Regions from separate parts of the Aquamicrobium sp. genome, predicted to be linked through region 2. Evidence: riboswitches for the same ligand, from Rfam matches in the RefSeq annotation. Region 2 holds a riboswitch; each other region holds the start of a gene.
What was found. Region 2 has a riboswitch for S-adenosylmethionine ahead of M9945_RS12310 (S-adenosylmethionine synthetase N-terminal domain-containing protein). Riboswitches for the same ligand answer to the same signal wherever they lie in the genome.

Region 1: linked by a shared signal. The riboswitch ahead of M9945_RS09525 (O-succinylhomoserine sulfhydrylase) and the one ahead of M9945_RS12310 (S-adenosylmethionine synthetase N-terminal domain-containing protein) in region 2 are both predicted to bind S-adenosylmethionine.
Region 3: linked by a shared signal. The riboswitch ahead of metA (homoserine O-succinyltransferase) and the one ahead of M9945_RS12310 (S-adenosylmethionine synthetase N-terminal domain-containing protein) in region 2 are both predicted to bind S-adenosylmethionine.

Annotation. Positions count from the first base shown of each region.
Region 1 covers NZ_JAMLIE010000001.1:1,906,367-1,916,533, reverse strand. Annotated here, with positions in the region: gene M9945_RS09560 (sodium:solute symporter family protein) at 1-1,116, shown strand, start outside; gene M9945_RS09555 (YggT family protein) at 1,217-1,525, shown strand; gene M9945_RS09550 (hypothetical protein) at 1,528-1,848, shown strand; partial or broken gene M9945_RS09545 (GntR family transcriptional regulator) at 1,919-2,011, shown strand; tRNA gene M9945_RS09540 (tRNA-Gly) at 2,141-2,214, opposite strand; gene M9945_RS09535 (ion transporter) at 2,438-3,226, shown strand; gene M9945_RS09530 (2'-deoxycytidine 5'-triphosphate deaminase) at 3,223-4,311, opposite strand; SAM riboswitch at 4,403-4,480, shown strand; gene M9945_RS09525 (O-succinylhomoserine sulfhydrylase) at 4,521-5,714, shown strand; gene apaG (Co2+/Mg2+ efflux protein ApaG) at 5,839-6,231, shown strand; gene M9945_RS09515 (hypothetical protein) at 6,238-6,516, opposite strand; gene M9945_RS09510 (hypothetical protein) at 6,599-6,757, opposite strand; gene M9945_RS09505 (MliC family protein) at 6,947-7,312, opposite strand; gene M9945_RS09500 (Hsp33 family molecular chaperone) at 7,375-8,370, opposite strand; gene argF (ornithine carbamoyltransferase) at 8,488-9,411, opposite strand; gene M9945_RS09490 (aspartate aminotransferase family protein) at 9,411-10,167, opposite strand, start outside.
Region 2 covers NZ_JAMLIE010000001.1:2,473,973-2,484,139, reverse strand. Annotated here, with positions in the region: gene M9945_RS12320 (helix-turn-helix domain-containing protein) at 1-61, shown strand, start outside; gene M9945_RS12315 (hypothetical protein) at 371-1,381, opposite strand; SAM-I-IV-variant riboswitch at 1,583-1,685, shown strand; gene M9945_RS12310 (S-adenosylmethionine synthetase N-terminal domain-containing protein) at 1,949-2,311, shown strand; partial or broken gene M9945_RS12305 (transposase) at 2,241-2,883, opposite strand; gene M9945_RS12300 (IS256 family transposase) at 2,994-4,193, shown strand; partial or broken gene M9945_RS12295 (transposase) at 4,429-4,844, shown strand; gene M9945_RS12290 (ABC transporter substrate-binding protein) at 5,115-6,095, shown strand; gene M9945_RS12285 (ABC transporter ATP-binding protein) at 6,100-6,849, shown strand; gene M9945_RS12280 (ABC transporter permease) at 6,866-7,657, shown strand; gene M9945_RS12275 (amidase) at 7,654-9,060, shown strand; gene M9945_RS12270 (sulfite exporter TauE/SafE family protein) at 9,091-9,864, shown strand; gene M9945_RS12265 (Crp/Fnr family transcriptional regulator) at 9,906-10,167, opposite strand, start outside.
Region 3 covers NZ_JAMLIE010000003.1:295,150-305,316, reverse strand. Annotated here, with positions in the region: gene M9945_RS18885 (gamma-glutamylcyclotransferase) at 1-56, opposite strand, end outside; gene M9945_RS18880 (DUF2125 domain-containing protein) at 125-1,117, shown strand; gene M9945_RS18875 (prephenate/arogenate dehydrogenase family protein) at 1,145-2,080, opposite strand; gene hisC (histidinol-phosphate transaminase) at 2,085-3,188, opposite strand; SAM riboswitch at 3,281-3,359, shown strand; gene metA (homoserine O-succinyltransferase) at 3,414-4,331, shown strand; gene M9945_RS18860 (class I SAM-dependent methyltransferase) at 4,298-5,077, opposite strand; gene gloB (hydroxyacylglutathione hydrolase) at 5,177-5,944, shown strand; gene M9945_RS18850 (lysoplasmalogenase family protein) at 5,941-6,609, opposite strand; gene M9945_RS18845 (DMT family transporter) at 6,606-7,496, opposite strand; gene M9945_RS18840 (DUF3108 domain-containing protein) at 7,616-8,380, opposite strand; gene rpmB (50S ribosomal protein L28) at 8,584-8,880, shown strand; gene M9945_RS18830 (queuosine precursor transporter) at 8,960-9,592, shown strand; gene M9945_RS18825 (hypothetical protein) at 9,550-9,810, opposite strand.

The DNA of each region.
Region 1 (10,167 bases), 570 kb from region 2:
CTGTGCCTGATGGTCGGCACGGCTTCGCTGCCGCACATCCTGATGCGCTACTTCACCACGCCGTCGGTGCGCGAGGCGCGCGCTTCGGTGGCATGGTCGCTGCTGTTCATCTTCATCCTCTACTTCACGGCGCCGGCCTACGCCGCCTTCGCGAAGTGGACGATGCTGGAGCTGGTGCAGAGCGGGCTCACGCCTGACAACATCGCCGACAAGGCGGGCTGGATGCTGAACTGGGCCCAGGCCGACGGCGCGCTGGTACGCATCTGCGGCCAGGCCGCGGTCAGCGTCGAGGCGATCGCGGCGGCATGCTCGGCGCAGGGGGTGGAGCAGATCGCCTTCTCCAACATCGCGCTCAACGCCGACATGATCGTGCTGGCGACACCGGAAATGGCGGGCATGCCCTATGTCATCTCCGGCCTGGTGGCGGCAGGCGGTCTGGCGGCGGCTCTGTCGACCGCGGACGGCCTGCTTCTGGCCATCGCCAACGCGCTCAGCCACGACATCTACTACAAGATGATCGACCCGAACGCGCCGACATCGCGCCGGCTGATCGTGTCGCGCGTGCTGCTGGTGCTGGTGGCACTCGCGGCGGCCTATGTCGCCTCGACGCGGCCGGCCGACATCCTCGCCATGGTGTCGTGGGCGTTCTCGCTGGCGGCGGCGGGCCTGTTCCCCGCCCTCGTTCTCGGCGTGTGGTGGAAGCGCACCAACGGCACGGGCGCGGTGGCGGGCATCATCGCCGGCTTCGGCATCTGCCTCTACTATCTGCTCGGCACCCGCTACGGCGCGGTCGGCTTCGTGGAGACGTGGAGCTGGCTGTCGAGTGCGACGCCCGAGCAGATGGCACGCTTCGCCGAGCTCAAGGCGGCCTACGCGGCAGCCACCGGCGATGCGCAGGCAGCGGCGTGGACCGCGCTCGACAGCTATGCCCAGACCATCGCGAGCTGGTGGGGCGTGAAGAACCTGTCGGCGGCCGCCTTCGGCCTGCCGGTGGGCTTCGCGGTCATGATCGCCGTCTCGCTGATGACCAGGGCCCCGTCGAAGGAGATGCAGGACTTCATCGACGAGCTGCGCGTCCCGCGCGGCAAGACGCTGATGGAGGAAAAGACGGCATAGCGCCGTCGGTCGCGAAACAAGGCGGGGTCCGGCGACGGACCCCGCTTTCCTTGTCCCCGGACACGGTCAATGGATTTCCCCTCCGGTTTCTGGCGTGCGAATGACTTTCTGGTCCTACTGGTATTTCCACATCCCCAATTTCGTGCTCGCGGCGCTGATGTACACGCTGCTCGGGCGCATGGTGCTCGGCCTGTTCGTGCCGGCGGACTGGGACAACTACATCTGGCGCTTCTTCCGGCGCGTGACCGATCCATACCTCAGGCTGGTCCGTTTCATCACGCCCTCCGTGCTCAGCCACGGCGTGGTGATGACGTTCGGCGTGCTGTGGCTGATGCTGGCGCGGCTGGGCTGGTTCCTCATCCTGCTTCGGTTCGGCCTCGCGCCCGTCGCCGGCGGACAGGGGAGCTGACGATGAACAGGAACGCCCTCGTCCCGATCATGGCGGTCGCCATCGTCAACGGCATCTTCTCGCCATGGTTGCTGGCCGTCTTCGTGCTTTATCCGATCTGGTATCCGGCATGGCTGCCGCAATACGCCCAGCTCGTCTACATGGCGAGCGCGCTGATCCTGTCGACGCTGACGATCATGGTTTCCGGCGTTCCGGCCGCCATCCACGAGCGGATCAGCGGCGGGGCCAACCCGGCCCTGACGACGTCGCTGTGGCTGGCGGGCGCGCTCGTGCTCACCGTGCCGGCCCTGCCCAACGTGATGCTGGCGCTGGGCCTGCGCTAGGGAGCCCTCCCTCAAGCTGGCAAGACGGCGCGACGGCTCTCGCCGCGAACGACCGCGCCGCCTCTGCCATCTGATCGCCGACCGCTCGGGCCATATAGACCGCCTGCGGCGGCTGAGCCTGCCCGATCCCGGCAAGGTAGCCGAGGTGATCCGGCGACACCGTGACAGCGCGGCGGCTGAAGGGTTTCGGGTTGCAGGGCGCAGCATCCGCCCGCACGACGGCGGCTTCGGGCAAGCGCGGCCGGGAAATCGCGGCTTCAGGCGGATTTCAATGGGCGTCCGCGGAAGCACCTGGAGCGGGCGAAGGGAATCGAACCCTCGTCTGGAGCTTGGGAAGCTCTCGCTCTACCATTGAGCTACGCCCGCGCGCCGCACATAGATCGCGGGCGCGGGGCTTTCTGTCAAGCGGCAACTTGATCCGTCCCGCGCGGCATCGGGAGCGACGGGCATCGCGGCGAATGCCGCTTCGGTGCCCCATTCGTCGGTATCAACCGCATTCGTGCGGCGCCGGACGATTCCGTCCGGCGGCAAAATGCTCTAGGAATCCGCGACACCCGATCCACCCCTGTCCCGCCGGAGAAACCGTCCCGTGGATGCGCTAAAAACGCTCATCGAATCGCGCCGCTTCGAGGCGACGATCGTCGCCCTCATCATCGTCAACGCGATCACGCTCGGGCTGGAGACCTCGCCGGCGGCGGTCGCCCGGTTCGGCCCGCTGCTCTCCTTCCTCGACACCGCGATCCTGACCGTCTTCGTCGCCGAGCTCGCCGCCCGCTTCCTCGTCTATCGCGTCGCCTTCTTCCGCGATCCGTGGAGGGTATTCGACCTCCTCGTCGTCGCCATCGCGCTGGTGCCGGCGACGGGGAACCTGTCCGTCCTGCGGGCGCTGCGCATCCTGCGTGTGCTGCGCCTCGTCAGCGTCGTGCCGTCGCTGCGCCGGGTGGTCAGCGGGCTGGTGCGGGCGCTGCCGGGGATGGGGTCGATCGTCCTGCTGCTCGGCCTCGTCTACTACGTGTTCGCAGTGATGGCGACGACGCTCTATTCCGCCACGTTCCCGGAGACCTTCGGCTCGATCGGCGCGTCGGCCTACACGCTGTTCGAGATCATGACCATGGATTCGTGGTCGACCGGCACGGTGCGGCCGATGATGGAGACCCACCCCTATGCATGGCTGTTCTTCCTGCCCTTTATCATCGTCACCAGCTTCGCCGTGCTCAACCTGTTTATCGGCATCATCGTCTCGGCGATGGAGGAGGAGCATGAGAACGCCGCCGCGCAGGACCGCTCGGCGCTTCAGCAGGAGCAGGAGGCGATCCTCGCCGAGATCAGGGCGCTGCGCGAGGAGATGCGGGCACTGCGGGTGGAAGGCGGACGCTAGGCGCGGAAATGCTTGGACAGCTTCAACCCCTGCGCCTGATAGTTGGACTTCATGTCCGCGCCGTAGAGCCGGTCCGGCCGGGCGAGCATGTGCTCGTAGACGAGGCGGCCGACGATCTGCCCGTCTTCGAGGATGAACGGCACCTCGTGGCTGCGCACCTCCAGCACGGCGCGCGCGCCGGTGCCGCCGGCGGCCGAATGGCCGAAGCCGGGATCGAAGAAGCCGGCATAATGGACGCGGAACTCGCCGACCAGCGGGTCGAACGGCGTCATCTCGGCGGCGTGAAGCGGCGGCACGTGCACGGCCTCGCGGCTGACGAGGATGTAGAACTCGTCCGGGTCGAGGATCAGCTCGGGGCGGCCGCGCGCATGGAGCGGCTCCCAGAAATCGTCGACGTCCTGCGCCGCGCGCTTGTCGACGTCGACGACCGCGGTGTGATGCTTGGCGCGGTAGCCGATCAGCCCGTCGGCGTTGCCGGTCAGGTCGATGGACAGCGCGATGCCGCCGCCGGAGATGTTCGGCGCTTCCGAGGCGACCAGCGTCTCGGCGGCGTGGAGGCCGTGCAGCTCGTCCTCGGACAGGAGGGCATGGCCCTTGCGGAACCGCACCTGCGACAGGCGCGAGCCTTCGCGCACGACGATGGGGAAGGTGCGCGGGCTCACCTCCATGAACAGCGGGCCGGCGTAACCGGCCGGGATCTTGTCGAATTCCTGCGCATGGTCGGCCATGACGCGGGTGAAGATGTCGAGCCGGCCGGTCGAGCTCTTGGGGTTGGCCGAGGCGGAAATGTCGGCGGGCAGCGCCAGCCGCTCCTGAAGCGGCACGACATAGACGCAGCCCGTCTCCAGCACCGCGCCGTTCGTCAGGTCGATCTCGTGCAGCTTCAGCCGCTCTAACTTGCCGGCGACGTCGCTCGACGGCCCCGGCAGGAAGCTGGCGCGCACGCGATAGGCCTTGGCGCCCAGCCGCAGGTCGAGGCTGGCCGGCTGGATCTGGTCGGCGTCGAGCGGGCGGGCGGCCATCAGCGCGCCGGCCGAAAACAGGCCGGCAATGTCGCGATCCGGCAGGATGCCTGTGGTGCGCACGCGCGTTTCTCCCTCCATGTCCCGCTGGATAACGGGCAATGAGGTTTAGCGCGGATGGCGATTGACGCAAGCCGAAGGCAGGCGTAAAGGGGCTTTATCCCGTGGTGATTTGCCGGTCGGCTTGCAGCCACGTTAAACAAGTCGCTAAAGGGACCGAGAGGAAACCGGCGCGCGACTTGCGGCCGGTTTTTTTGTGTCTGGAGAGGGCGATGACGAACGAGACGAAGCGCAACTGGAAACCCGCAACCGCGATGGTCCATGCCGGCACGATGCGCTCGCCCTACGGGGAGACCTCGGAGGCGCTCTACCTGACGCAGGGCTATGTCTACGACACGGCGGAAGGGGCCGAGGCCCGCTTCAAGGGCGAGGAGCCGGGCTTCATCTATTCGCGCTACGCCAACCCGACCGTCGACATGTTCGAGAAGCGCATGTGCGCGCTGGAGGGCGCCGAGGACGCGCGCGCCACGGCGTCGGGCATGGCCGCGGTTGCGGCGGCGCTCCTGTGCAGCGCCAAGGCGGGCGACCACGTGATCGCGGCGCGCGCGCTGTTCGGCTCCTGTCGCTGGGTGGTCGAGACGCTGATGCCGCGCTACGGCATCGAGGCGACGCTGGTCGACGGCCGCAGCCTCGACGAATGGAAGGCCGCCGTGCGGCCGAATACGAAGCTGTTCTTCCTCGAAAGCCCGACCAACCCGACGCTCGAGGTGGTGGACATCGCGGCGGTGGCGGAAATCGCCAACGAGGCGGGCGCGCGGCTGGTGGTCGACAACGTCTTCGCCACGCCCTTGCAGCAGAAGCCGCTGGAGCTCGGCGCGCATGTCGTCGTCTATTCGGCGACCAAGCACATCGACGGCCAGGGCCGCTGCCTCGGCGGCATCATCCTGTCCGACAAGGCGTGGATCGAGGAGGAGCTGCACGACTATTTCCGCCACACCGGGCCGTCGCTGTCGCCGTTCAACGCGTGGACGCTGCTGAAGGGGCTGGAAACGCTGCCGCTGCGCGTCGCCCACCAGACGCAGGCCGCCGCGCGCATCGCCGACCATCTCGCCCGGCACAAGGCGGTGTCGCGCATCATCTATCCCGGCCGCGACGACCACCCGCAGGCCGACATCGTGGCCAGGCAGATGACCGGCGGCTCGACGCTGATCTGCTTCGACGTCAAGGGCGGCAAGGACAACGCCTTCGCGCTGCTGAACGGGCTGGACATCATCAAGCTCTCCAACAATCTCGGCGACGCCAAGAGCCTGATCACCCACCCGGCGACGACGACGCACAAGAACCTGACCGACGAGGCGCGCGAGACGGTCGGCATCCTCGGCGGCACGTTGCGCCTGTCGATCGGGCTGGAGGACGTCGACGACCTGATCGAGGACCTCGACCGGGCGCTGGCCAAAGCCGGATAAGACGCGAAGCCGGCGTGGCAGTCACAGTTTCGCCATGCCGGCTTGTCCAATTCCAGGAAGGGCGGCACACCGGCCGTCTGTCCAAGAAGGGCGGCATGCCAGCCGCCGGCCGTGGATCGGGAAAATGTACCGCAGCGTGACGCGCAATATCGAGGTGGCCGTCGAGCCGTTCTATCTGGAGGCGAAGTCCGATCCGGAGGAGCAGCGCTATGTGTGGGGCTATCGCGTCACCATCGCCAACCATTCGGACGACCCGATCCAGGTGCTGGCGCGCCACTGGCGCATCACCGACGGGCTCGGCCGCACCGAGGAGGTGCGTGGGCCCGGCGTCGTCGGCGAGCAGCCCGAGCTCGATCCCGGCGACAGCTTCCAGTACACGTCGGGATGCCCGCTGCGCACGCCGTCGGGCTTCATGGCCGGCAGCTATACGGTGCGGAACGGCGCGGGCGATTTCTTCGAGATCGAGATTCCGGCCTTCTCGCTCGACCTGCCGGACAGCGGCCGGCTGGTGAACTGAGCGCGATCAGCCGTCCTCGTCCTCGGCGAAGGCCGGCCCCTCCTCCCCTTCGGGAAACAGCTCCGTATTCATCAGCGCGCGGCCGAAGCGGTAGAGGATGTCGGCGGCCAGCGGCCGGCGCTCGGCGAGCAGCCGGTTGTAGGCCTTGCCGGCATTGAAGTTCATGCGGCGATGCGCCTGCGGATCGATCTCGTGAATCGCCTGTGCGAGGCAGATCGCGATCTCGCAGACGGCTTCCGCCGTCTCCTCGCGCATCTCGGCGCGCGTTGCATATGTTTCCGCCATCGCTCGGCCCGCAAATCCGGCTTCCCTGCCGGCTCCCTCGGGCCGATGATGCACATCAGGCGTTGACCATTGATTAAGGCTGTCAGCGGGTGAAGGCGCGCGCGCAGCCGCCGGCGGTCTCCTGACAGGCCACCTTCGCCCCTTCGGGCCTGATCATCCTGTCCGACTGCTTCACCAGCGCCGAGAACAGCAAGGCGAAAGCCGCGGCCGCGGCAACGATCGAGATCATCCTGTATGTCATGGCGCACCGCCGGATCGCTCCGGCTTCTGTTCTCCCGCAATCCCGGACGGAAAGGCGCTTCACGCCTTTCCCCGAATTGCTCCATGCGCCCCCGCGCCACCGATTGACAAGGCGACAGCATGCCGCCTCAGGCGTTCACGAATGCTTTCCGCGCCGGTTAACCATAGTGGCGAGGGAAGCCGGCCGGTCCTATCCGGCGGCCCGGCAGCTTTCCGCAGGCGTGTCCTCGCCGCCCTCGCCCATCAGATCGTAGAGGTCGGCCGCCTCGCCCTTGCTCCACCAGACATGGCGTCCGCCCGCATAGCGCGCGCCCGAGCCCGAGACGACATTGGCGGCGACCACGGTCTCGCCGTCGATGTCGAGAACGGCGAGCGAGACGGTGCCGGCGTTGAGACAGGTGACGGCAATGGCGCGGCCGTCGCACTCATAGGCGACGCTTTTCGACTCGACGCCGGCCGCGCCGGTCACGGGAATGGACAGGGTCAGGGAAACCTCGGCGGCCGTGGCCGGCAACGCGACCGAGACGGCCAGTGCCGCGAGGACGGAAAATCGCATGCGAACCTCCTTGCCTGCCCCGCTATGGTGCATGGTCGGGCGGGGCGGCGCAAGGACCGGTTCTATCGCGCGGCGGAAAACTCGGCCGGATCGAACTCATAGTGCTGGGAGCAGAACTCGCACGACACCCGGATCGTGCCGTTCTCGGTGCTCTCGGTGATCTCCTCCGCGGTGAAGCCGTCGAGGATGGCGCGGATCTTCTCGCGCGAGCACGAGCAGTCGTCCTCGATCGCGACGCTGTCGAAGACGCGCACGCCGTGCTCGTGGAACAGGCGATAGAGCAGCCGCTCGGAGCCGACGGTCGGGTCGAACAGCTCGTCGGGCGAGATGGTGCCGAGAAGCGAGCGCACCTCGGCCCAGGCGTCGTCCCCGTCCGCTGCATCGCCGTCATCGCCGTTCGGATCGTCGCCGCCGGGCAGGTCGGCCGCGCGCATGCGCTCGGGCGCCTCGGGCAGGAACTGGGCGAGCAGGCCGCCGGCGCGCCAGTGGGCGACGGGGCCGTCCGCGCCCGGCACGATCTGGCGGGCGACGGAGAGGCGCACGTCGGTCGGGATCTGCTCCGACTGGCGGAAGTAAGTACGCGCGACCTCCTCCAGTGAGGCGCCGTCGAGCTCGACGATGCCCTGATAGCGCTGCATGAAGGCGCCCTGGTCGATGGTCAGCGCCAGCACGCCCTTGCCGAGCAGCTCCTCAGGCGCGGTGCGGCCGGCGGCAACCGCCGCCTCCAGCCGTTCCGCGTCGAAGCGGGCATAGGCACGCAGCGAATGCGGCGTCGAGAAATCGGCGACGAGCAGATCGACCGGTCCGTCGGTGCGGGTCTGGACGATGAACTTGCCCTCGAACTTCAGCGTCGTGCCGAGAAGCACCGTCAACACCATCGCCTCGGCGAGCAGGTTGGCGACCGGCTCGGGATAGCCGTGGCGCGGCAGGATCGCGTCGAGCACCGGGCCGAGCTGCACGGCGCGGCCGCGCAGGTCGAGCGCGTCCACCTCGAACGGAACCACATGGTCGTCGCCGGCGAAGCCGAACTCGCCGAGCCTGATCTCGCTGTCACTCACCTGAATTTTCCTGTACCGGCATGGGCGGGCGGCCGCCGTCGCGGGGCGATGGCCCGGCCGTCATGCGCCATGGAATTAGAGGCTGAGCCACGCAGATAGGAGACCGCCCCGCCGCATTCAAGCGCCGAGGCACCAGGCGATGACCGCCTTCTGCGCGTGCAGCCGGTTCTCGGCCTCGTCGAACACCACCGAATGCGGGCCGTCGATCACCGCGTCGGTGACCTCCTCGCCGCGATGGGCCGGCAGGCAGTGCATGAACAGCGCGTCGGGCTGCGCATGCGCCATCAGCCGCTCGTTGACCTGATAGGGCATGAAGACGTTGTTGCCCCGCGCGCGGTGCTCCTGGCCCATCGAGACCCAGGTGTCGGTGACGACGCAGTCGGCGTCCCTGACCGCCTCCTCGGGCGAGCGCATCACCTTGACGCGGCCGCCATTGGCAAGCGCCCAGTCGAGCATGGGCTGCGACGGCTCGCTGCCTTCCGGCACCGCGATGTTCAGCCGGAAATCGAGCCGGGCGGAGGCCTCCATCAGCGAATGAAGCACGTTGTTGCCGTCGCCGGTCCAGGCGAAGAGCCTGTCCTTGACCGGGCCGCGATGCTCCTCGTAGGTCATCACGTCGGCCATGATCTGGCAGGGATGGGTGTCGTCCGTCAGGCCGTTGATGACGGGAACGGTGGCGTGCTCGGCCAGCTCGATGAGCCGTGCATGCTCGGTCGTGCGGATCATGATCGCGTCGACGTAGCGCGACAGGACCTTCGCGGTGTCGGCGATGGTCTCGGAGCGGCCGAGCTGCATTTCCGCGCCGGTGAGCATCACCGTCTCGCCGCCGAGCTGGCGCATGCCGACGTCGAAGGAGACGCGCGTGCGCGTCGACGGCTTCTCGAAGATCATCGCCAGCACCTTGCCGGCCAGCGGTTTCTCGCCCGCCGCCGCGCCCGACTTCAGGCGATGCTTGCGCGCCCGCGCGTCGTCGAGGATGGTGCGGATGTCGGCGGCGGAGACGGCTGACAGATCGAGGAAATGCCTGAACGTCGCGCTCATCACGCGACCTTTTCCGTTGCCCGCGCGGCAAGGCCGGCAGCGGCGGCGCGGATGCGCTCGCCCGCCTCGCGGATCTCCTCGTCGCTGACGGTGAGCGGCGGCAGCAGGCGCAGGACGTTGTCGCCCGCCGTCACGGCCAGCATCTTCGCGTCGATCACGGCGGCGAGGACCGCGGTGTTGGCCATGCGGCACTTGAGGCCCATCAGCAGGCCGTTGCCGCGCACGTCCTCGAACACCTGCGGAAACTCGTCGACGAGCGAGGCCAGCATCTGGCGCGCGTTGAGCGCGCGCGCCTGCACGGAGTCGAGGAAGCCCTCCTCCAGCACGACGTCGAGCACGGCGTTGCCGACCGCCATGGCGAGCGGGTTGCCGCCGAAGGTGGTGCCGTGGACGCCGGGGGTCATGCCGGCCGCCGCCTTCTCGGTGGCGAGGCAGGCGCCGACCGGGAAGCCGCCGCCGATGCCCTTGGCGATGGCCATGATGTCCGGCTCGATCGACGACCACTGATAGGCGAACAGCTTGCCGGTGCGGCCGATGCCCGTCTGCACCTCGTCGAGGATGAGCAGGAGGTCGTGCTTGTCGGCCAGCGCGCGCAGCTTGTCGAGGAACGGCGCGGGGAAGGCGCGGATGCCGCCCTCGCCCTGAACCGGCTCAAGCAGGATCGCGGCGGTCTCGGGCCCGATGGCCTTCTCGACCGCCTCGATGTCGCCGAAAGGCACCTGGTCGAAGCCGTCCGCCTTGGGGCCGAAGCCGTCG
Region 2 (10,167 bases):
AAAGGTCAGGCAGACCGCTGAAGCCATACTGAGGTTGATCCAACAGATGCAGCATCGCTAGCTGTTGGGTGTGGCGCTCGCCAGACAGGTGAAGCCAATGTGGTTGCGACATGAATCTGATTAAATATCAGTTGCACTCATGAGTTATCAATATGTTTCTTTTAGGTCTTTTAAATTTTCATCTTTTTATGTCCGCGCTGTATCCGCACCAATTCCTTTCTCAAAAGATTCCTGAACGGGATGCGGCCGATCGCGGCAACGAAGCGAACATAGCGAGCAATCTCCTCGCGAATAGTTACAAAGCAGTGCAATTCGTTCGGCTGCAATTGCTGCCGTCTTAGCGATACCAATGTATCCGACAAGCGGCAAACTAGCACTTTGTCTGGGTCTCCTCTGGACTCAGCAAGCACTTTCTCAGCCACTGCTCTGCTCTAAGCCTCATGAAGAAATCATCTTTATTTTCATCAATGTATTCCTGTAATACTTCTGCGGAGTACGTTCTAAGAGCAACATCCTCGACACTTAAGTCTGTTTGACTCCTCGCTCTTGCAGTGCTTTCAACAACCAGCCATGAACTCATGCATTTCAACAATGGTTCCGTTGCTCCGCGACACTTCGGCGCAAGCCATTCATATATTGTAGGCGGAAATGTTGAGGTTCCTTGGCCGGCTTGATATTGCTGAACGCGCAATGGGTCGACAACAAACTCGGCTAGGGAGTTAGATGGCGTCGCCATCATCGTGTCAAAAACACCGGGTGGCGCTTCCATTTCATGCAGGTAATTCTCTATTTCGCGGTGTACACTGGCAAGCCCAGATCGAGCATCCTCATATTCAAGGTTACCCAATTCATCGCTGGTCGGTCGATGAAGTCCGAGTTTGTCAGCGATAGACCATTCAGCACCACCAAAATAAGCTAGAGCGCACGCACTAGAGCAGCAAGGGCCACGGCCGGGAAGACCACAAGTTCGATCTGAAAAATCGTAATCCTCCGGAAAACCGTACGTTGATGCGCTTGTGTGCAGCATTCGCTCTCTAATAATACGCCCCATAGTCAATGCATCCTTCACCGATCCGCCCGGAGATATCAATACAACCAGTAATATATGCCTCTGGTCATCCATATATACGGTAAATTTCTCTGCGTCTCCTGGACTTATAGCACCGCTTATCTCAACAATAGAACATTGCTGTACTTTTTCATATATAAAATCAAAGTCAAGTATACTTTTATCTTTCTTGGGATTATTAAAGTACCTAACAACATCTCTAGTAACATCGTCAAAATATTCAATACAACGTATCTCCATAGCATGTGAAGTGGGAATTAAATTTACCACTATTGCGAAGACGCATGCAGTGAATATCAGAAATTTCCGCATTGATGCCTCGAAAGTTGTTGGTTCTTTTGGCTACATGCAATTTTCTGTCGCACGACGATGGAAGCAGGGCTGTCCCCCCGTAAGGATGGTGATTTGGCTCCGCGATAATCATGTCATGCAAGTTAACAATCGCACATACAACTCAGGGCGCGCCACCGATAACGACATGTTGTCGAATGCCAAATCTTCGGATACGAGTTGCCTCAGCATCAAGAGGAGGGCTTTGCCCTCGCCAACCTGCCCGTCCGGGCAAGGTGGTTCCTGAAAGGGGATGCGGCCGGTCGTGGCAACGAAACGGGCGTAGCGAGCAACTCTCCTAGCAGTCGAAAAGGAGAGTTCCCAAATGATCCGCAATCATCACGAACTTCATTGCTTGCGTTCGCGGGTGTCTAACAAGCTCCCCCCTAGTGTCGCTGACGACACCTACATGTGCGTCGAAGCGCCGTCCATGACCCGGTTCTCATCGAACCGACCGCACAATGGCGGCGTGGGGTTCGTGAAGGAGGCACGCGCTAGGCCGATCGATTAGTTCCTACGGCATTTGATCTTCAGCTTGTGCGCCGCGGCATGACGCCGAAAGCACTAAAGAGAGAAAGACATCCCATGCTTGTTTCTCACGGCCTGTTCACCTCCGAGAGCGTTTCAGACGGTCATCCCGACAAGATTTGCGACCAAATCTCCGACACCATTCTCGATGTCTGCTTGGCGCAAGACCCCATGTCCCGCGTCGCTATCGAGGCCGCCATCAAGGGGCGCACCCTTTGCCTTCTGGGAGAGATCACCACAACCGCGCAACTCGACCTTCGCGCGATTGCTACCGGCGTTCTGGCCGATGTCGGCCATGTCGACGGCAGGTGGGGATCAGCGCCACGCATTCCCGCGTGTAGTCATCGACGACAGCCAGCACCCGGAAGCGACGGCCGTCGGTAAAGGTGTCGGCGACGAAATCCAGGCTCCAGCGGGCGTTGGCGCGATCGGGAACGAACATGGGCCTGCGCGTACCCAGCGCCCGCTTGCGGCCGCCGCGACGGCGCACCTGCAGCTTCTCCTCCCGATAGAGGCGCCGCAGCTTCTTCTGGTTCATCACGATGCCCTGGCGGTCCAGCATGACGTGGATCCTGCGATAGCCGAACCGCCGGCGTTCCGCCGCCACCACCTTCATCGCCTCGCGCAACGGAGCGTCGTCCGGACGGTTACTCGTGTAGCGCACCGTCGAACGGTCGATCCTCAGAGCCTGGCACGCCCGACGCTGGCTCACCCCATACACCTCGCAGGCATGAGCCACCGCCTTCCGCTTCGCGTCGGGCGTCACCATTTTTTGCGGCGGCATCCTTCAGGATCGCGTTGTCGAGCATCTGCTCGGCGAGCAGCTTCTTCAGCCGGGCGTTCTCGTCCTCAAGAGCCTTCAGGCGACGGGCGTCGGACACATCCATCTCGCCGAACTTCGCCTTGAACTTGTAGAAGGTCGCTGCCGAGATACCGTGCTTGCGACAGACATCCGCCGTCTTCGGTGACGTCCCCGGAGGTGGTGTAGCTGGGTAGCGCGGTGGTCATCGGCGCTTTCCGGTATGGTCTGGTTGTCGAAGCCAAGTCCTCACTGGAAGGAACACCGATGACCGACGACATGATGAACCTGCGTGCGCTCGTGGAGAAGAGCGCAGATGCCGATCTGCTGCGCGAGATGATCAGCTTTGCTGCCCAGAAGCTGATGGAGATGGAGGTGGGCGCGGCAACCGGCGCCGCCTGGGGCGAGAAGTCGCCACTGCGGACCGCCCAGCGCAACGGTTATCGCGACCGGGACTGGGAGACGCGGGCCGGCACCGTCGAGCTGCGCATCCCGAAGTTGAGGAAGGGATCCTACTTCCCAGGCTTCCTGGAGCCGAGACGCATGGCCGAGAAGGCGCTGACGGCCGTCATCCAGGAGGCCTATGTCCAGGGCATCTCGACGCGGTCGGTCGACGACCTGGTCAAGGCCATGGGCATGAGCGGCATCTCGAAGAGTCAGGTCAGCCGGCTGTGCGAGGAGATCGACGGCAAGGTGAAGGCCTTCCTCGAGCGGCCGATCGAGGGCGACTGGCCCTACCTGTGGATCGACGCCACCTACCTGAAGGTCCGTCGTGGCGGGCGGATCGTCTCCGTCGCCGTCATCATCGCCGTCGGCGTCAACTCCGACGGCCGACGCGAGGTGCTGGGCATGGAGATCGGCACCTCGGAGGCCGAGCCGATCTGGACCGAGTTCCTGCGCAAGCTGACGCGCCGCGGCCTGCGTGGCGTGAAGCTCGTCGTCTCGGATGCCCATGAGGGCCTGAAGGCGGCCGTCACCAAGGTGCTCTCGGCCACCTGGCAGCGCTGCCGCGTCCACTTCATGAGGAACGTTCTCGCCCACGCCGGCAAGAGCGGTCGCCGCGTCGTCTCGGCCTTTATCGCCACCGCCTTCGCTCAGGAGACGCCCGAAGCCGCCAGCGCCCAATGGCGCGCCGTCGCCGACCAGATCCGACCGAAGGTGCCGAAGCTCGCCGCCATCCTCGACGACGCCGAGCCCGACGTGCTCGCCTACATGACCTTCCCGAAGGAGCACCGGGCCAAGCTGCACAGCACCAACCCGATCGAACGCCTCAACGGCGAGATCAAGCGGCGCACCGATGTCGTCGGCATCTTCCCCAACGACGACGCCATCGTGCGTCTCGTCGGTGCGTTGCTGCTCGAACAGAACGATGAGTGGGCCGTTCAGCGCGCCCGCTACATGACGCTGGAAAGCGTCGGACAATTGAGCGATGATCCCCTCATCAGCCTGCCAGCAGTGGCGCGCTGATCAGCCCGGCAATGCCGGACAGCACGGCGACCAATGCCGCCAGCTACACCACGCCGCGGGACGTCATCCCGTCTTCGCATCGGCCTCCTGCTCCTTCAGCATCCCGATGATCTGCTCTTCCGTGAACCGCGAGGGTCGCATCGTCCGTCTCCGTGATGATCTGAACCCCTAAAACTGGATCGTTCAAAACTGGAGTTTTCCGCAGTAGCATCCTGGCTGGGAGGAGCGGAGAACGATGAAGGCATCGAAGTTTTCAGACGCGCAGAAGGCGTTCATCTTGAAGCAGGGAGCGGACGGGGTTCCGGTGGCGGAGATCTGCCGACGTGCGGGGATCAGCCAAGCGACCTACTTCAACTGGAAAAAGAAATACGACGGTCTGCTGCCGACGGAGATGAAGCGGCTGAAGCAGCTCGAGGACGAGAACAGCAAGCTCCGGAAGCTAGTGGCGGACCTGTCGCTGGACAAGGAGATGCTGCAGGACGTAATCCGCCGAAAACTGTGAGGCCTGGTCGCAAACGCGAGCTGGTGGCGCATACATGTAGCGAGTGGGACGTGTCGATCCGGCGGGCCTGCCGGATTCTGGAGTTCGACACATCGACCTACCACTACAAGTCCCGCCGCCGCGATCAGGCCGGCATTGAAGCTCGGATCGTCAAAAGGAAGGTTGCTGGTGATCAGGGTGATGCAGTGGTGATCGGCGAAAGCCGAACGAGAGTCTCTCCCTCGTTCGGTCGGATCCTATTGCGCAGCGCGTAAGATGCTCCAATCGCAGGAGCGCAAATTCATTTCCAATAGCGATTCCAATAATTTAGAATATGTGTGTCCGGCGTGGCAACTAATTGCTTTTCGGCTCACACCTCCTCTGGTTCAGTCCATGAATTGCGCCGCCTCAACAGAGAGGCTTCCTGGGAGGGAACGTCCATGATGAAACGTCGATTCAAATCCGCGCTTTTTGCGACCCTATTGTCCGCCAGCATTGCAGGCATCGCTTCAGATCCTTCTCGAGCCGATGACGAGGTGAATGTAGCCGCCGGCATCGGTCTGCCCTGGGCTCCGCTTTTCGTTGCGGATCAGCAAGGCTTTTTCGAGAAGCACGGTGTGAACGCGAAGGTGCAGCTTTTTCCAAGCGGTCGCACCTCGCAGGAAGCGATCGTTGGTGGAGGCGTCGCTTGGGGTACCGTGGCAGAAACTCCAGTCGTGTTTGCTGCTGTGAACAATCTCCCTGTCCGCATTATCGGGACCATGTCGGGGTACGAGATTTTCGACGTTGTAGCGACGAGTGACATACAGAAGCTTGAAGACCTCAAAGGAAAGCGTGTCGGTTATGCGCAGGGGACAAATGCGCAAGTCTACCTTTCACGCGCACTTGAGAAAGCAGGACTGTCATTCAAGGACATCACCGGAATCAACCTTAGCCCGACGGATATGGTGACCAGTCTGTCCAATGGGCAAATCGACGCTTTCGTATGGACCGAGCCCCACCTGTCGCAGGCTCTGAGTCTTGGGAAAGATCGGTTCCATTCAATTCGCACTCCTGGCCTTTACGTGAATTACTCGGGCATCGTGACGTTGCAAAGCACGATCGACAACGATCCAGAGATGCTCGTCCGCTCCCTCTGCGCGATGAAAGAGGCAGCCGAATACATGAAGAAGAACAAGGATGCGTCGATCGCCTACATATCCGAGCGGATCAAGATGGACCAGGACATCGTCGCCAAGGAATGGGAGAGAATTCCTTTCGAGATCGCGCTCGACAAGGTCAGCATCGTCCAGGATATGACGCTGCAAGCGCAGTGGGCTATCGATAGCGGCCTTCTTGCGGCGGGGTCCAAAGTGCCGGACTTCAACGACGTTGTCGTGTCGACAATTATCGATCAAACGAACAACTGTACCGGTCAGTGAGACAATGGCGCTTGAATTCATCAAGTCTGAGCAGGTTACCCGAGACTTCGGAGCATTCCAAGCTCTTGCGGCTGTCGATCTGACAATCCAGGAAAACGAATTTCTATGTCTTCTTGGACCGAGTGGCTGCGGAAAGACAACATTGCTCAACCTTATCGCTGGTTTCATTTCTCCTACGACCGGGAGGATCAGCATCGAGGGAGCGCCTATTTCCAAACCGGGCCCGGACAGAGGAGTGGTGTTCCAGGATTACTCCCTGTTTGGCTGGCTCACCGTTCGTGGCAACGTGGAATTCGGACCTCGAATGGCCGGAATATCCGCAAAGGAACGTCGCGAGTTGGCTGATTACTACCTGTCCCTAGTTGGACTGACCAAGTTCGCGGAGAAGTATCCATTCGAGCTTTCGGGCGGAATGAAGCAGCGCGTCGCCATCGCGCGCTCGCTTGTCACGAAGCCTCGAGTTCTTCTGATGGACGAACCGTTCGCGGCCCTTGATGCGATGACGAGGAGCACCCTCCAGTCGGAAGTACTCGATATTCAACGCGCAGAGAAAAAGACCGTTGTGTTCGTTACTCACAATATCGGTGAAGCCATATTCCTGGCGGATCGCATCGTCGTGATGTCTCCGCACCCAGGCCGCGTCCAAGAGGTTATCAATGTTGACTTCCCCCGCCCGCGAACTCGCACAACGTCAAGCTTCAATGAGCTCTACGAGCACCTCGAAAATTCCATCGGCGTCCACACCGTTGAATAGGTCGACGCAAGCGAGCATGCGGAGGATTCTTTCGTCCAGCGCTCCTGCGGCGTTGGGGGCGTTGGGGGCGGCCGTCTTCTTTCTCACTTGGGAACTCATCGCGCGGCTGGGGTTGGTCAATCCGGCGTTCCTGCCTGCACCGACGGCAGTGGCGACCTCTGCCTACCACCTTATTGTCAGCGGTGAGCTGCTCCAGCACCTGAGGGCCAGTATTTGGCGCGCTGTCTTGGGCTTTTTCTTTGGCTCCGTCATCGGCGTCGCGGTCGGGATTGCGACTGCACGTCTGCCAGTTTTCAGGCACATGAGCGATCCGCTCCTCCAGATGTTCAGGGCAATTCCGTCCATCGCCTTCGTTCCCCTGGCGATCTTCTGGTTTGGCATTGGCGAAGTCTCAAAGGTCTTTCTTATCGCGTGGGGCGTGTTCTTCCCCGTTTGGGTAAACACGTTTCTGGGCGTCAGAGACGTCAATCCCCTTCTAATGCGGGCTGCGGCGACGCTGGGGGCCGGCGGCTTCCGTATGCTTTGGAACGTCGTCCTTCCGGGTGCGCTGCCGCTCATCCTCGCCGGCTTGAGGATCAGTCTCGCCGTCGCCCTCGTTTTGCTTGTCGCCGCCGAATTGGCAGGCGCTACGGCGGGGGTCGGCTATTTTATCCAGATGTCGGCGCAGGTGTTTCGGGTCGATCAAATGTTCGTAGGCCTGATCACGCTGGGAATTCTCGGCTTTTGCGCCGACTTGCTGTTCGTGAACGTCATCAAGTTCCTGTTCCCATGGTACGGCGCTGAGAGCCGCGCTGCGAGGCGCCAATGATGGCGTTTCACGAGTCAGCGACGAGTGACACCGATCGGGCTTCCGCAGGAGAACTTGCGCGACTTATTCGAAACCGTGAAATCTCCCCCGTTGAAGTAGTATCCCGCTCTCTTGAGCGACTTGATGCGGTAGAACCAGCGATCAATGCCTTCGTAACTACGACACCGGAACTGGCTTTGGATGCTGCTCGCAAGGCCGAGGCAAGGGTAATGCGGGGGGATCTCCTACACCCGCTCACCGGCATCCCAATATCGATCAAAGACAACATCGCGATGGAAGGGGTGCGGCTGACATTCGGGTCTCAAACTGCACGAGACCAAATTGCAGCCTTCAACGCGCCCGTTGTCGAGAGGCTTATCGCGGCGGGGGCCTGTATCGTCGGCAAGACGACCATGACTGAGTTCGGCAGCAAGGCATCGAGCGACAGTCCGCTTACGGGAATTACCCGCAATCCTTGGGACACTTCGAAGTCCGCTGGCGGTTCCAGCAGCGGATCGGCCGCAAGCGTTGCCGCTGGGGTCACGCCCCTGTCGATAGGAACGGACGGCGCCGGATCTCTGCGCATACCGGCAGCATTTTGCGGCGTCGTAGGACTAAAACCGCAATTTGGTCGCGTGCCGGTGTATCCACCGGCAACCGCTCCGTCTCTCTTGCACATTGGGCCGATCGCGAGAAACGTCAGGGATGCAACAATGCTCCTGTCTGCGATCTCCGGCTATGACGACCGCGACCACGCCAGTCTCGCGTCACAGCTCACGGAGCACGACATCAAGGAAATATCAGGTTGGCGGATAGCTTGGTCACCCACTCTCGGATTCGGAAAACCCGACGAGACAGTGCTTGGGATGGTGAGGGCGGCGGTACGCGTGTTCGAGCAGGCAGGATGCGTCGTCGAAGAAGTGGATGAAATCATCGAGGATCCGCATGCGGTCCACGCTGCGGAATTCTTTGCTGGGGCCGCCTTTCGTCTCAAGGACGTTATTCTGAACGATCGAGAACTACTTGATCCGGAGGTGGCTGCCTGCCTGGAGCATTCGTCGCGCCTGACAGTCAAAGACCTCTTCGATGCACAGGCCGCGCGACACGAGATTCGACGGCGATTTCGCGAGCTCTTTGGGCGATACCGACTTCTGCTGACACCGACGGTTCCCGTGGCCGCATTCGATGCGGACCGCACCAGCCCCCCGGGGTGGACCGGCCCGCTGGCTCTGTCCTGGCCAACCTATACGCTGGTCCATAATCTGACGGGATTGCCAGCGTTATCGATACCTTGCGGCAGAACGCCGGAAGGGCTGCCGATCGGCTTGCAGATTGTCGGCCGCCCGAACGCAGAATCCGACATTCTCGATGCTGCCACCGTCTTTGAAGAGCTCGGTCCGTGGACGGGGTCGCGTTCAGGCTGATCCCAATCCTCATTTCCATTCAGGCTCGCTATGATTGATTTTTCCGTTTTCGGAGAATGGTCTCCGTTACAGTTCTTTTATCTTGCGTTGTCAGTAGCAATTGCGGGATTCGTCCGGGGATACAGCGGCTTTGGAGTCTCTCTCGCGGCAGTTCCCATGTTGACTGTGGTCCTTGACCCCCTCGAAGTCATACCGGTAGCGTTGCTATTCGAAATAGTTCTGACCCTTGGGTTCCTCAATGGCTCCATCGCCTCGGTGCAGTGGAGGACCGTAACGCGACTGTTCGTGGGAGCGATTTTCGGCACACCGTTCGGCATATATGCCCTGTCAACGATACCGCCTGAACACATGCGGCTGGGCCTGAGCGTCCTCCTTCTGGGTTCGGTTTTTCTGATCTGGCGGAAATCCCAGGGCATTTCCTGGCACCTCACCACACCTGCCACGGTATCGGTGGGGATGCTATCCGGATTGCTCAGTGGCGGAACAGCGATGAGCGGCCCTCCCATCGTCATGTATTTCCTTGCGTCTCCGATGAGCCCAGCGGCAAGTCGCGCTTCCATGATGATGTTCTTTCTGTTCAGCGCTTCAATCGCGATGGCCTTCGGCTTAGGTGCGGGTCTCTACCCGCGCCGAGCTTTCGTCCTGGCCTTCGCCGCGGTTCCGCTATTGTTGGGCGGAGCAGTTATGGGCGCCTACTTTTTTAGGCGTTCAAATCCGCTCGTCTACCGACAAGTGGCGCTTCTCATGCTCGCGGCGATCGGAGTGTTTGCCCTGGCGAACGCCGTGATCCGCTACGCTGGTTAAGCGGAAAGCACCGACGGCTGTCAACAAAGCCGAGACGGGTTCTATTCGGCCAGTGCGGCTTGTTTCAGTCGCACCTTGTCCAAGATCACTATTCGATGTTTTTCGAATGTTACGATGCCGGCCTTTTCGAAGCGCTTCAACGAAGTAGTCACCCACTGACGGGTGGCCCCTATCATATTTGCCAGTTCCTCATGGGAGAACTGCCGACCGAATACCACAGGCGAGTGTTGGAGGACACCTTCGCGTTCTGCTAATGTCAGTAAGAGATGCGCTAGTCGTCCACCGGCGGACCGCGTACCCAGT
Region 3 (10,167 bases), on a different contig from region 2:
TCGAAACCCGGTCGCCACATCAGCGAGCCATAGCCAAACACCCAAAAATCGCCCATATCGCCGAACCAGATTCGTTTGCGCCGGAGCCGCTTCCGGCGCCAGAAGGGGTAGCGAGGCCGGCACCATGACGTCAAGCAGGCAATCGCGGACGAAATACGGCCGGCGCTTCTTCTGGTTCGCGCTGGCGATCGTCGTCGCCATCGGCGCCTATACGGGCGGATGGTTCTACGCCGCGCGCGTGCTCGAGGACCAGGTCAGGAGCGCCGTCGCCGGCCTCAACGGCAATGGCAGGCGGGCCAACTGCGAGGAGCCGCAGGCGCGGGGCTATCCGTTCCGCATCGGCCTGTTCTGCCGCTCGGTGCTCTACGAGGACGCGCGCGAGGGCGTCTCCTTCCAGGCGCGGGCGCTGCGCTCGGCGGCGCAGGTCTACCAGCCGTGGCGCGTCGTCGGCGAGCTCGACGGGCCGGCGCGGCTGGAGGCGCCGGGGCTGAACGCGCTGGTCCTCGACTGGGCCGGCCTTCGCGCCAGCGTCCGGCTCGCAGAGCCGCTCCCCGAGCGCCTTTCCGTCGAGGGGCAGGATGTCAGGGTCAGCCTCGACGAGCAGGGCGAGGAGATGACGCTGCTCGCGCAGGCGAAAAGCGTCGAGGCGCATCTGCGCCCGGCGGGCGAGGATCTCGACCTCGCTGTGCGCTTCGGCGATTTGAAGCCCGACGCCGCGCTGACCCGGGGCGTCGCGCTGCCGCCGCTCGCGGGGCTGCTCGATGCGTCGCTGGCGGGCGGCGCGCTGCCGGGCGGGCTCGAAGGCGATCTGCGCGGCCGGTCGGGGACGATCCGCAGCCTCACCCTCTCCGCCGAGGGCGGCGCGGGCGTCACCGTGTCCGGGCCGGTCTCGGTCGACGAGGCCGGGCTTCTCGACGCCGAACTCCAGATCATCGTGCGCGAGCCGATGGCGCTGGCGAAGATCCTCGGCGACCTCGCCCCGCAGGCGCGCCAGGAGATCGAGCTTTCGCTTTCCTCCATCGCCGCCATGGGCGGCAATCCCGGCATGCCGCTGCGCGTCGTCAAGGGCGAGGCGCGCCTCGGCTTCATCCCGCTCGGAACGATCCCGCCGCTGTGAAGGCGGCGTGACAGCCTGCGCCGTCCCTCAGTGCTTCTCGCCCTGCACGGCGGCGATGCGGCCGAAGTCGGGGGCGTCGGTTTCCTGGCCGGCCTCGATGATCGAGCGGCGCACGGCGCGGGTGCGGCTGAACAGGTCGAACAGCTTGTCGCCGTCGCCCCAGCGGATCGCGCGCTGCAAGGCCGACAGGTCTTCCGAAAACCGCGCCAGCATCTCCAGGATCGCGTCCTTGTTGTGCAGGCACACGTCGCGCCACATGGTCGGGTCGGAGGCGGCGAGGCGGGTGAAGTCGCGAAAACCCGAGGCCGAATATTTGATGACCTCGGACTTGGTCACGGTCTGGAGATCGTCGGCGGTGCCGACGATGTTGTAGGCGATGATGTGCGGCAGGTGCGAGACCATGGCCAGCACCATGTCGTGGTGCTGCGGGTCCATCGTGTCGATGTTGGAGCCGCAGGCGCGCCAGAAGGCGGCGAGCTTGTCGATCGCCGCCGGGTCGGTGCCGTCCGGCGGGGTCAGGATGCACCAGCGGTTGGTGAACAGCTCGGCGAAGCCGGCGTCGGGGCCGGATTTTTCCGTGCCGGCGAGCGGGTGGCCGGGAATGAAATGCACGTGCGGCGGCATGTGCGGCTGCATCTGCGCGATCACCGACGCCTTGGTCGAGCCGACATCGGTGACGATGGCGCCCGGCTTCAGCGCCGGGGCGATCTCCTTCGCCACGGCCTCGGAGGCGCCGACCGGCACCGAGACGATGACGAGGTCGGCGCCGCGCGCCGCCTCGGCCGCGCTTTCTTCGTAGCGGTCGCCGAGATGAAGTGCCTCGGCGCGGGCCAGCGTCTCGCGGCTGCGGGTGGAGACGACGATCTCCCCGGCCAGCCCTTCGCGGTGGATGACGCGGGCGAGCGACGACCCGATCAGGCCGATGCCGATCAGGGCGATCCGGTCGAACAGTTTCTCGGACATCGCATCAGGCCTTCAGGAACTCGGAAAGGGCGTCGACCACGCCGCGATTGGCCTCCTCGGTGCCGATCGTCATGCGCAGCGCGTCTGGAAAGCCGTAGGCGGCGACGCGGCGCAAGAGATAGCCGCGGGCGGCGAGCCAGTCGTCGGCGACCGCGGCGGAATGGCGGCCGCCCTCCGGAAAATGGATCAGGATGAAGTTGGCGACGCTCGGCGTCACCCTGAGGCCGAGCTTCTCCAGCGCCCCCGCGGTCCAGCGCAGCCATTCCTCGTTGTGGGAGACCGAGCGCTCGACATGCTCGCGGTCGAGCATGGCGGCGATGCCGGCCTCGATGGCGACGGAATTGACGTTGAACGGGTCGCGCACACGCTCCAGCGCCTCGATCATGTGCGCGGGGGCGTAGATCCAGCCGATGCGCGCGCCGCCCAGTCCGTAGACCTTGGAGAAGGTGCGGGTCATGACGACGTTGTCGGCCCCGGCGACCAGCTCGACGCCGGCCTCGTAGTCGTTGCGGCGCACGAACTCGGCATAGGCCGCGTCGATGACGAGGATGACGTTGCCCGGCAGGCCGGCATGGAGGCGGCGCACCTCCTCGAACGGCAGGTAGGTGCCGGTCGGGTTGTTGGGGTTGGCGAGGAAGACGATGCGCGTCTTCTCGTTGACCGCGGCGAGGATGGCGTCGACATCGGCGCGCTCCGCCGTCTCCCTGGCGATCACCGGCGTCGCGCCGGTCGCCCTGATGTAGATCGGGTAGGCGAGGAAGCCGTGCTCGCAATAGATGCCCTCGTCGCCGGCGCCGACATAGGTGCGGGCGATCAGCGCGATGGCCTCGTCCGAGCCGTTGAAGGCCATGATGTTGGCGGGGTTCAGCCCGTGGACCGAGGCGATGGCGTTGCGCAGGCGCGTCGCCGGCCCGTCCGGATAGAGCGCGAGCTTCTCGGCCGCCGCCTTCGCCGCCGCTACGGCTTTGGGCGAGGGGCCGAGCGGGTTCTCGTTCGATGACAGCTTGTGGACCTTGGCGACGCCGGCCGGCGCATGGCTCTTGCCCGGCACGTAGGCGGCGATGTCCATGACGCCGGGGCGCGGCTGAGGGCGAAGCTCGGTGCTCATCTCGTATGGTCCTGCCATGGGGCATTCAGTGAAGGCCGCCTGCCTCTAGCAAGGATTGGCGTTGACGCAAAGGGCGCAGGCGCCTAAATACGGCGCGTACCCGTGGTGATTTGGCCGGTCGGCTTGCAGCCACGTAAAACAAGTTGCTAAAGTGGCCGCTGACATCGAAGTCCGTATGGACCGGCCGCGATCTCGCCGCCGGTCTTTTGTTTTGGAGTTCGAGAGATGCCGATCAAGATCCCGGATCAGCTTCCAGCCCGCGAGATTCTCGTGCGCGAGGGCGTCAGCGTGATGGACGAGCGCACCGCGCTCAGGCAGGACATCCGCCCGCTGCAGATCGGCCTTCTCAACCTGATGCCGAACAAGGTGCGGACCGAGACGCAGATCGCGCGGCTGATCGGGGCGACGCCGCTCCAGGTCGAGCTGACGCTGGTGCGCATCGGCAACCACAAGGCGCGCAACACTTCCGAGGACCACCTGATCTCGTTCTACCAGACGTGGGAAGAGGTGAAGGGCCGCAAGTTCGACGGCTTCATCGTCACCGGCGCGCCGATCGAGACGCTGCCCTTCGAGGACGTCACCTACTGGGAGGAGCTGACGCGCATCCTCGACTGGACGGCGACCCATGTCCATTCGGGGTTCTTCATCTGCTGGGGGGCGATGGCGGCGGCGTGGCATTTCCACCGGGTGCCGAAATACACGCTGGAGACGAAGGCGTTCGGCGTCTACCGCCACCGCAACAACGCGCCGGCCTCGCCCTATCTGTCGGGCTTCTCGGACGATTTCATCGTGCCGGTCTCGCGCTGGACCGAGATCAGGCGCGGCGACGTGCCGGCCGCTCTCGACGTGCTGATGGAATCGGACGTGACCGGCCCCTGCCTCCTCGCCGAGCCGACGGGCAACCGGCTCTACATGTTCAACCACATCGAGTACGATTCCCTGTCGCTCAAGGAGGAGTACGACCGCGACGTCGCCTCCGGCACGCCGATCGAGGTGCCGCATGGCTATTTCCCGGACGACGACCCCTCGCGCCAGCCGCTGAACCGCTGGCGCTCGCACGCGCATCTCCTGTTCGGCAACTGGATCAACCAGGTCTACCAGACGACGCCCTACGATCTCGCCGACGTCGGCAAGGCGGGCTGATCCGGGCGGGCGGGCAGGGCTCTCGCCGCTCCTTGCGGGGTCAGCAGCGGCACGAAGACGCGGCGCGAGGCGCGCACCGCGACCGGCACGCCCTGGTAGAGGCGCTTCTGCGCCTCGACGACGATGGCGCCGGCGAAGAGTGGCCACAAGCGCCGGCCGCCGCGCTCCAGCAGGCCGTGCAGACGCATCATGAAGCGCCGCCGCGACGGCGGGAAATGCAGCGCATCGCCCCAGGCGCAGGGCGTGAAGTTGGTCTCGCGCAGCAGCGCGTCGATCTGCCCGCGCGAGAACGGCCGGCCGGTGCCGAACGGCGTATGCTCGAAGCGCGCCCAGACGCCGCGCCGGTTCGGCACGACCACGACGAGGCGCCCGCCGGGGGCCAGCACCCGCCAGATCTCCATCAGCGTCTCGCGCGGGTTCTCCGCATGCTCGAGCGCGTGGATCAGCAGCACGCGGTCGATGGACGAGTCGAACAGCGGCAGTTCCTCGTCGAACACCAGCGCCGTCGCCGAAGGCCCGCCCGCCGGCCAGTTCACCGCGCCCTGCCGCGCCGGCATGAAGGAGAAGACGCGCTCGGCGTCGGTGCCGAACCGCTCCAGCCAAGGCAGGGCATAGCCCAGCCCGACCAGCCGCTCGCCAGCTTGAGCCTGCCACAGCGCCGAGAGCGAGACCGTGATCGAGCGCTCGGCCAGGCGGCCGAGGGTCGAGGCATAGAAGGTGCGCAGATCGACGATATCCGACAGCATGGCGCGAGCGTACCGGCACGAGCCCCCGGCCGCAAGCAAGCGCTTCCGTGACAAGAGCGGCGCCACGCCTTATCCTGCCGGGAAACCGGGAGATGCAGCATGACGGTCGAGATCGAGCAGTTCACCTGCCGCAGCGACAATTTCGGCATCCTGATGCGCGACACCGCGACCGGCACCGTCGCGCTGGTCGACGCGCCGGAGGAAGCGCCGATCCTTGCCGCCATCGCGCGCACCGGCTGGACGCCGTCGCTTCTTCTGGTCACGCATCACCACGCCGACCATGTCGAGGCCAATCTGGCGCTGAAGGAACGCTTCGGGTTGCGGATCGTCGGCCCGAAGGCGGAGGCCGGGAAGATACCCGGCATCGACGAGGAGGTCGCCGGCGGCGACACGCTGACGTTCGGCGCGCAGACGGTGCGGGTGATCGACACGCCCGGCCATACGGCCGGCCACGTCTCCTACCACCTGCCCGACGCGGGCGTCGCCTTCACCGCCGACACGCTGTTCGCGCTGGGGTGCGGGCGTCTGTTCGAGGCGGGGCCGGAGGTGATGTTCGCTTCGCTGGCGAAGCTCGCGGCGCTGCCGGGCGCGACGAAGGTCTATTGCGGGCACGAATACACGCTGTCCAATGCGCGCTTCGCCCTGTCCGTCGACCCTGATAACGCGGCGCTGCAGGCGCGGGCCAGGGAGATCGAGGCGCTGCGGGCGCAGGACAGGCCGACGCTGCCGACGACGATCGCCGAGGAGCTGGCCACCAATCCGTTCCTGCGCGCGGCCGATCCGGGCATCCGCCGCCAGCTCGGCATGGAGAGCGGGACGGACGCCGCCGTCTTCGCCGAGCTGCGCCGGCGCAAGGACAGCTTTTAAAGCAGAAAGCCGAGCGCGATCGCCGCCTGCGCCAGATAGTAGAGGACCCACACCGCCGCGCCGATCGGCCGCTGGCGCGGCGAATCCGGCGGCGTGAGGAAGCGGCCGATGGCGAGCAGCGAATCCGACAGGACGAACAGGATCGCCCCGATCAGGATGACGGGCGAGGGGACCGTCGCCGCCGCCAGCAGCATGGCGAGGATCGCGGCGGCATAGACGGCGACCGGAACCCGCATCTGCGGCGCGACCGCGGCAAGCAGGCGGCGCATCAGCAGCGCCGCGCCGATTGCGGCGAGGAGGACGAGGCCGAGCCGCCATAGCTGCCATGTCAGGATCTCCATGCCGCCGCCGACCGAAAGGAACAGCGGCACATAGGCGAGATGGGCGGCGAGGAAGCTGGCGAGGCCGGCGAGGAACGCCGTCTCGCCGTCGCGCGCGAGGAAGAAGTCGCCGGCCGCGCTCAGCGCCAGCGCCGCGACCAGCAGAAACGGCCCGCCCTCGATGAAGGCGAGAACCGCCAGCAGCGCCGTCGCGGTGGTCTTGACGACGCTGCGGCGCAGCGACGGCGCGCGGCCCTGGACGGGGAGGTAGAGCAGCGCGGCGGCGACCGACAGAAGCAGCGTGCCGTTGGGCAGCGAGTCCAGCCCGCCTGCGAAGGGCATCATGGCGCGGCCTTTTCTTTGGTCCTGGCTTTCCCGGAAAACAGCATCGACTTCGCCGCCAGCACCGCGCCGGCGGTGATCAGCACGCAGGCGGCGAGGATGCGCGAGGTGGGCTCGGCCATGCCGGCGACGATCAGCACCAGCGTCGACAGGAGCGGCGCGGCATAGCTCGCCGCGCCGAGGACCTGGATGTTGCCGTGCTTGACGCCATAGTCCCAGGTGTAGAACGCCGCGCCCACCGGCATCAGGCCGAGACCGAGAACCGCAAGCCACTGGCCGATACCTTCAGGCCACACCGTTTCTTCCAGCGCGAGGTGGCACAGGAGTGAAAGCGCCGCCGTCGCGGCGCAGAACCACGTCACGACGCTGGTCGGGACAGTGGGGAAGCGCCGCGAGGCGAGCGAATAGGCCGACCATGTCAGCGCGCACAGGCCCGCCATGGCGTAGCCGAAGGCGTACGAACTGTCGAAGGCGAGCTGACCGCCGCGCGAGACGATCAGGAACGCGCCGCTGAGGCCGAGAAGCGCGCCGGCGACATGGTGCCAGCGCAGCCGCTCGCCCGGCAGCAGCGCCGAGCCGACGACGATCAGCAGCGGCCACAGATAGGCGATCAGGCTCGCCTCCACCGCCGGGGCGTTGCGCAGGGCGGTGAAGTAGAAGAAGTGGTAGCCGAACAGGCCGGCGATGCCGACCAGCCAGACAAGCGGGGGAATCGGCGGGTGCGCGGCCGGCGGCGCCACGACGCGCATGACGAGCCCGACACCGGTACCGATGGTGAAGGTCAGGGCCGAAAGCAGGAAGGGCGGGACGGCGCCCGACGCGGCCGTCAGCAGCGCCAGCAGCGCCCACATGGCGACGGCCGAAAACCCGATCAGCGTGGCGCGCGCCATTGGCATGTCTCCCTCGTCCCCGCAGGCAGGGCAAGGGTTAGCCGCGCGCGGCGCGGCCTGCAAGAGGCCAGGGCGGTTGAGGACGCGATTGCCGGGGCGAAGCCCGGCGCGGATCGCCCTCAGCGCGGCTCGATGCGGGTGGCGACGATGCGCAGCGGGCCGGCCTGCGTGCTGACGGAGGCGTCGACCGGCGTGTAGAGGCCGGTGCCGTCGAGCGGCGCGAAGGTGACGGCGATGCGGCCGCGATTCTTGAGGTAGTCGATCTGCTTGCGCCCCTTGCGATAGCCCGCAACCGGCACGAAGCTGGCGTTGCAGGTCACGGTCCGGCCGTTGGGGCTGCCGGCCGGCGACAGCTTGAGGTCGGCGCGCAGCTCGCCGTCGAAGAAGCGGATGGTGCGGGTGCAGACCTCCTCCGGCCGCGCCGCCGGCACGATGGCCGACGAGAGCGGGTCGAGCACCGCCTTCAGATGCCCTTCCGACACCGCGACCCACGATTTCGGGTTGCGCTTCTTGTCCGGCTCGTTGACGACGGTCTCGACGGCGTCGCCGGCGAAGCGGATGGCGGTCCTGCCCTTCTTGCGGCCGGAAACGTAGTCGGCGTCGAAGGCGGAAGGCAGCACCGTGCCCTGGCGGATGGTGCCCTCGACGCTGGTGGTGCCCTTGGTGTCGTCGAACAGGCGCCCGACGCCCGAGCTCGACACCGAGCCGCGGATGCGGAACCTGTCGCCCTCGAAGCTGCTGTCGAAGCGCGCCGAGGCGACGGGCAGGCCGAGCAGCGTCACCGAATAGTCGGCGCGGAAGGCGCGGGTTTCGGCCCCGGCGGTGGTGGCCGGGGCGATGAGGGCGAGGGCGGCAAGCGCGAAAGCGGCGGCGAGGTGCTTCATGGCTTCCCATTGCCGTGAAATTCCGGCAAATCTGTGAGGGCTCCGCTCCGGGACGCTTCGGCTGCAAGCTGGCGCTTGACCCGGCAGTCAAATGCCACTATGGAACGGCGACTTTTCCAGAGGCCGCCTGAACACTGCCTGCGCGCCGTTCGCTGATGGTGCGGCAGTCCGGCATGGCCCGGCAACGAAACTGAAGGTGTATCATGTCCCGCGCTTGCGAACTGACCGGCAAGGCCGTCCTGACCGGAAACAACGTCAGCCACGCCAACAACAAGACGAAGCGTCGCTTCCTGCCGAACCTGTGCGACGTGACGCTGCAGTCGGAAGCGCTCGGCCAGAACGTGCGCCTGCGCATCACCGCCCATGCGCTGCGCTCGGTCGAGCATCGCGGTGGCCTCGACGCCTTCCTGGTCAAGGCCGACGCCTCGGAGCTGTCGCAGCGCGCGCGCCTGCTCAAGAAGCAGATCACCAAGAAGCTGGCCGAAGAGCAGGCCGCGTAAGCAGCCGCTTCCGACCGCTTCTCATTGCTTCGGCGGGCCGCACAGCCCGCCGGCTGGTTCCATTACCCAGGATAAAAAAATGACGTCTCTGCCCGCATCGCGGCACGTCCCCGTATGGCCCTTCGTGGCGGCAATGGCCGTGACGGTCGCCGCCTCCAACGTCCTCGTCCAGTATCCGTTCGGCCATTTCGGGCTTCAGGACATCCTGACCTGGGGCGCGTTCACCTATCCGTTCGCCTTCCTCGTCACAGACCTCGCCAACCGCAACCACGGCGCGGCCGCCGCGCGCAAGGTCGTCTATGCCGGCTTCGCGGTCGCGGTCGTCCTGTCGATCTGGCTGGCAACCCCGCGCATCGCCATCGCCTCCGGCGCCGCCTTCCTCGTCGCGCAGTTGATCGACGTCGCCGTCTTCGAGCGGCTGCGCCGCAACGCGTGGTGGCAGGCGCCGCTCATCTCCTCGGTGATCGGCTCGGTGATCGACACGGTGCTGTTCTTCTCGCTGGCCTTCGCCGCGCGGTTCGCGGCCCTCGACACCGGCTTCGGGCTGGAGGACGGCTCGCTCGGCTTTGCCGTCCCGTTCGTGCTCGGCGGCGAGGTCCCGCTGTGGGTGTCGCTGGCGCTCGGCGATTTCTGCGTCAAGATCGCGATGGCACTTGTGGCGCTCGTCCCCTACGGGGCGCTGATCTCGGTGCTGAAGCCGGCGCGCGCCTGATCGTCGGGGCCGGACGGCTCCGAAACCTCTCCCGCCTCGTGTACTGGCCTGTCCGGCGCCGGAGAGGCGATGGATGCCACCCGTCCGCGCAGCCTGCGCAGCACCCCGGCTGCGGCAATCAGGATTCCGGCATCCTCCCGCGCATCGCCCATGTCGCCCATGTCGCGCATGTCGCGCGCGAGGCCATCGAGGTTGCTGGCGATCTGCTCATAGTCCAAGGGAGCCCCCTTTCGAGATCGGGGAGTTGAGAACGCTCCAAGCAGGAAACGCGCCGCAGCCTTTGGGCTTACGCCTTGGACATGCGCTACGGCCTCCCCGACCGAGGGTCGAGGAGTGCGGATGACGGCTGCACTGTGGGAGCCGCTGCTTGGAGGGGTTCTCACGCCCCGGCCCTCCTTCGGAGAGCCGCGCCTATAATACCGGATCGGGCGGGCACCTTCAACGGCAGTAAGGCGCGCGGGCCCGGCTCGTCGACAAGCGAAGGGCGGCGAGGCTTTCGCGTCGCCGCCCTTGCCTTGGCCAATCGTGCCGCGGTCAGCCGCTCAGGCGATATGCCCGCCGCGCCCCGACCGGGC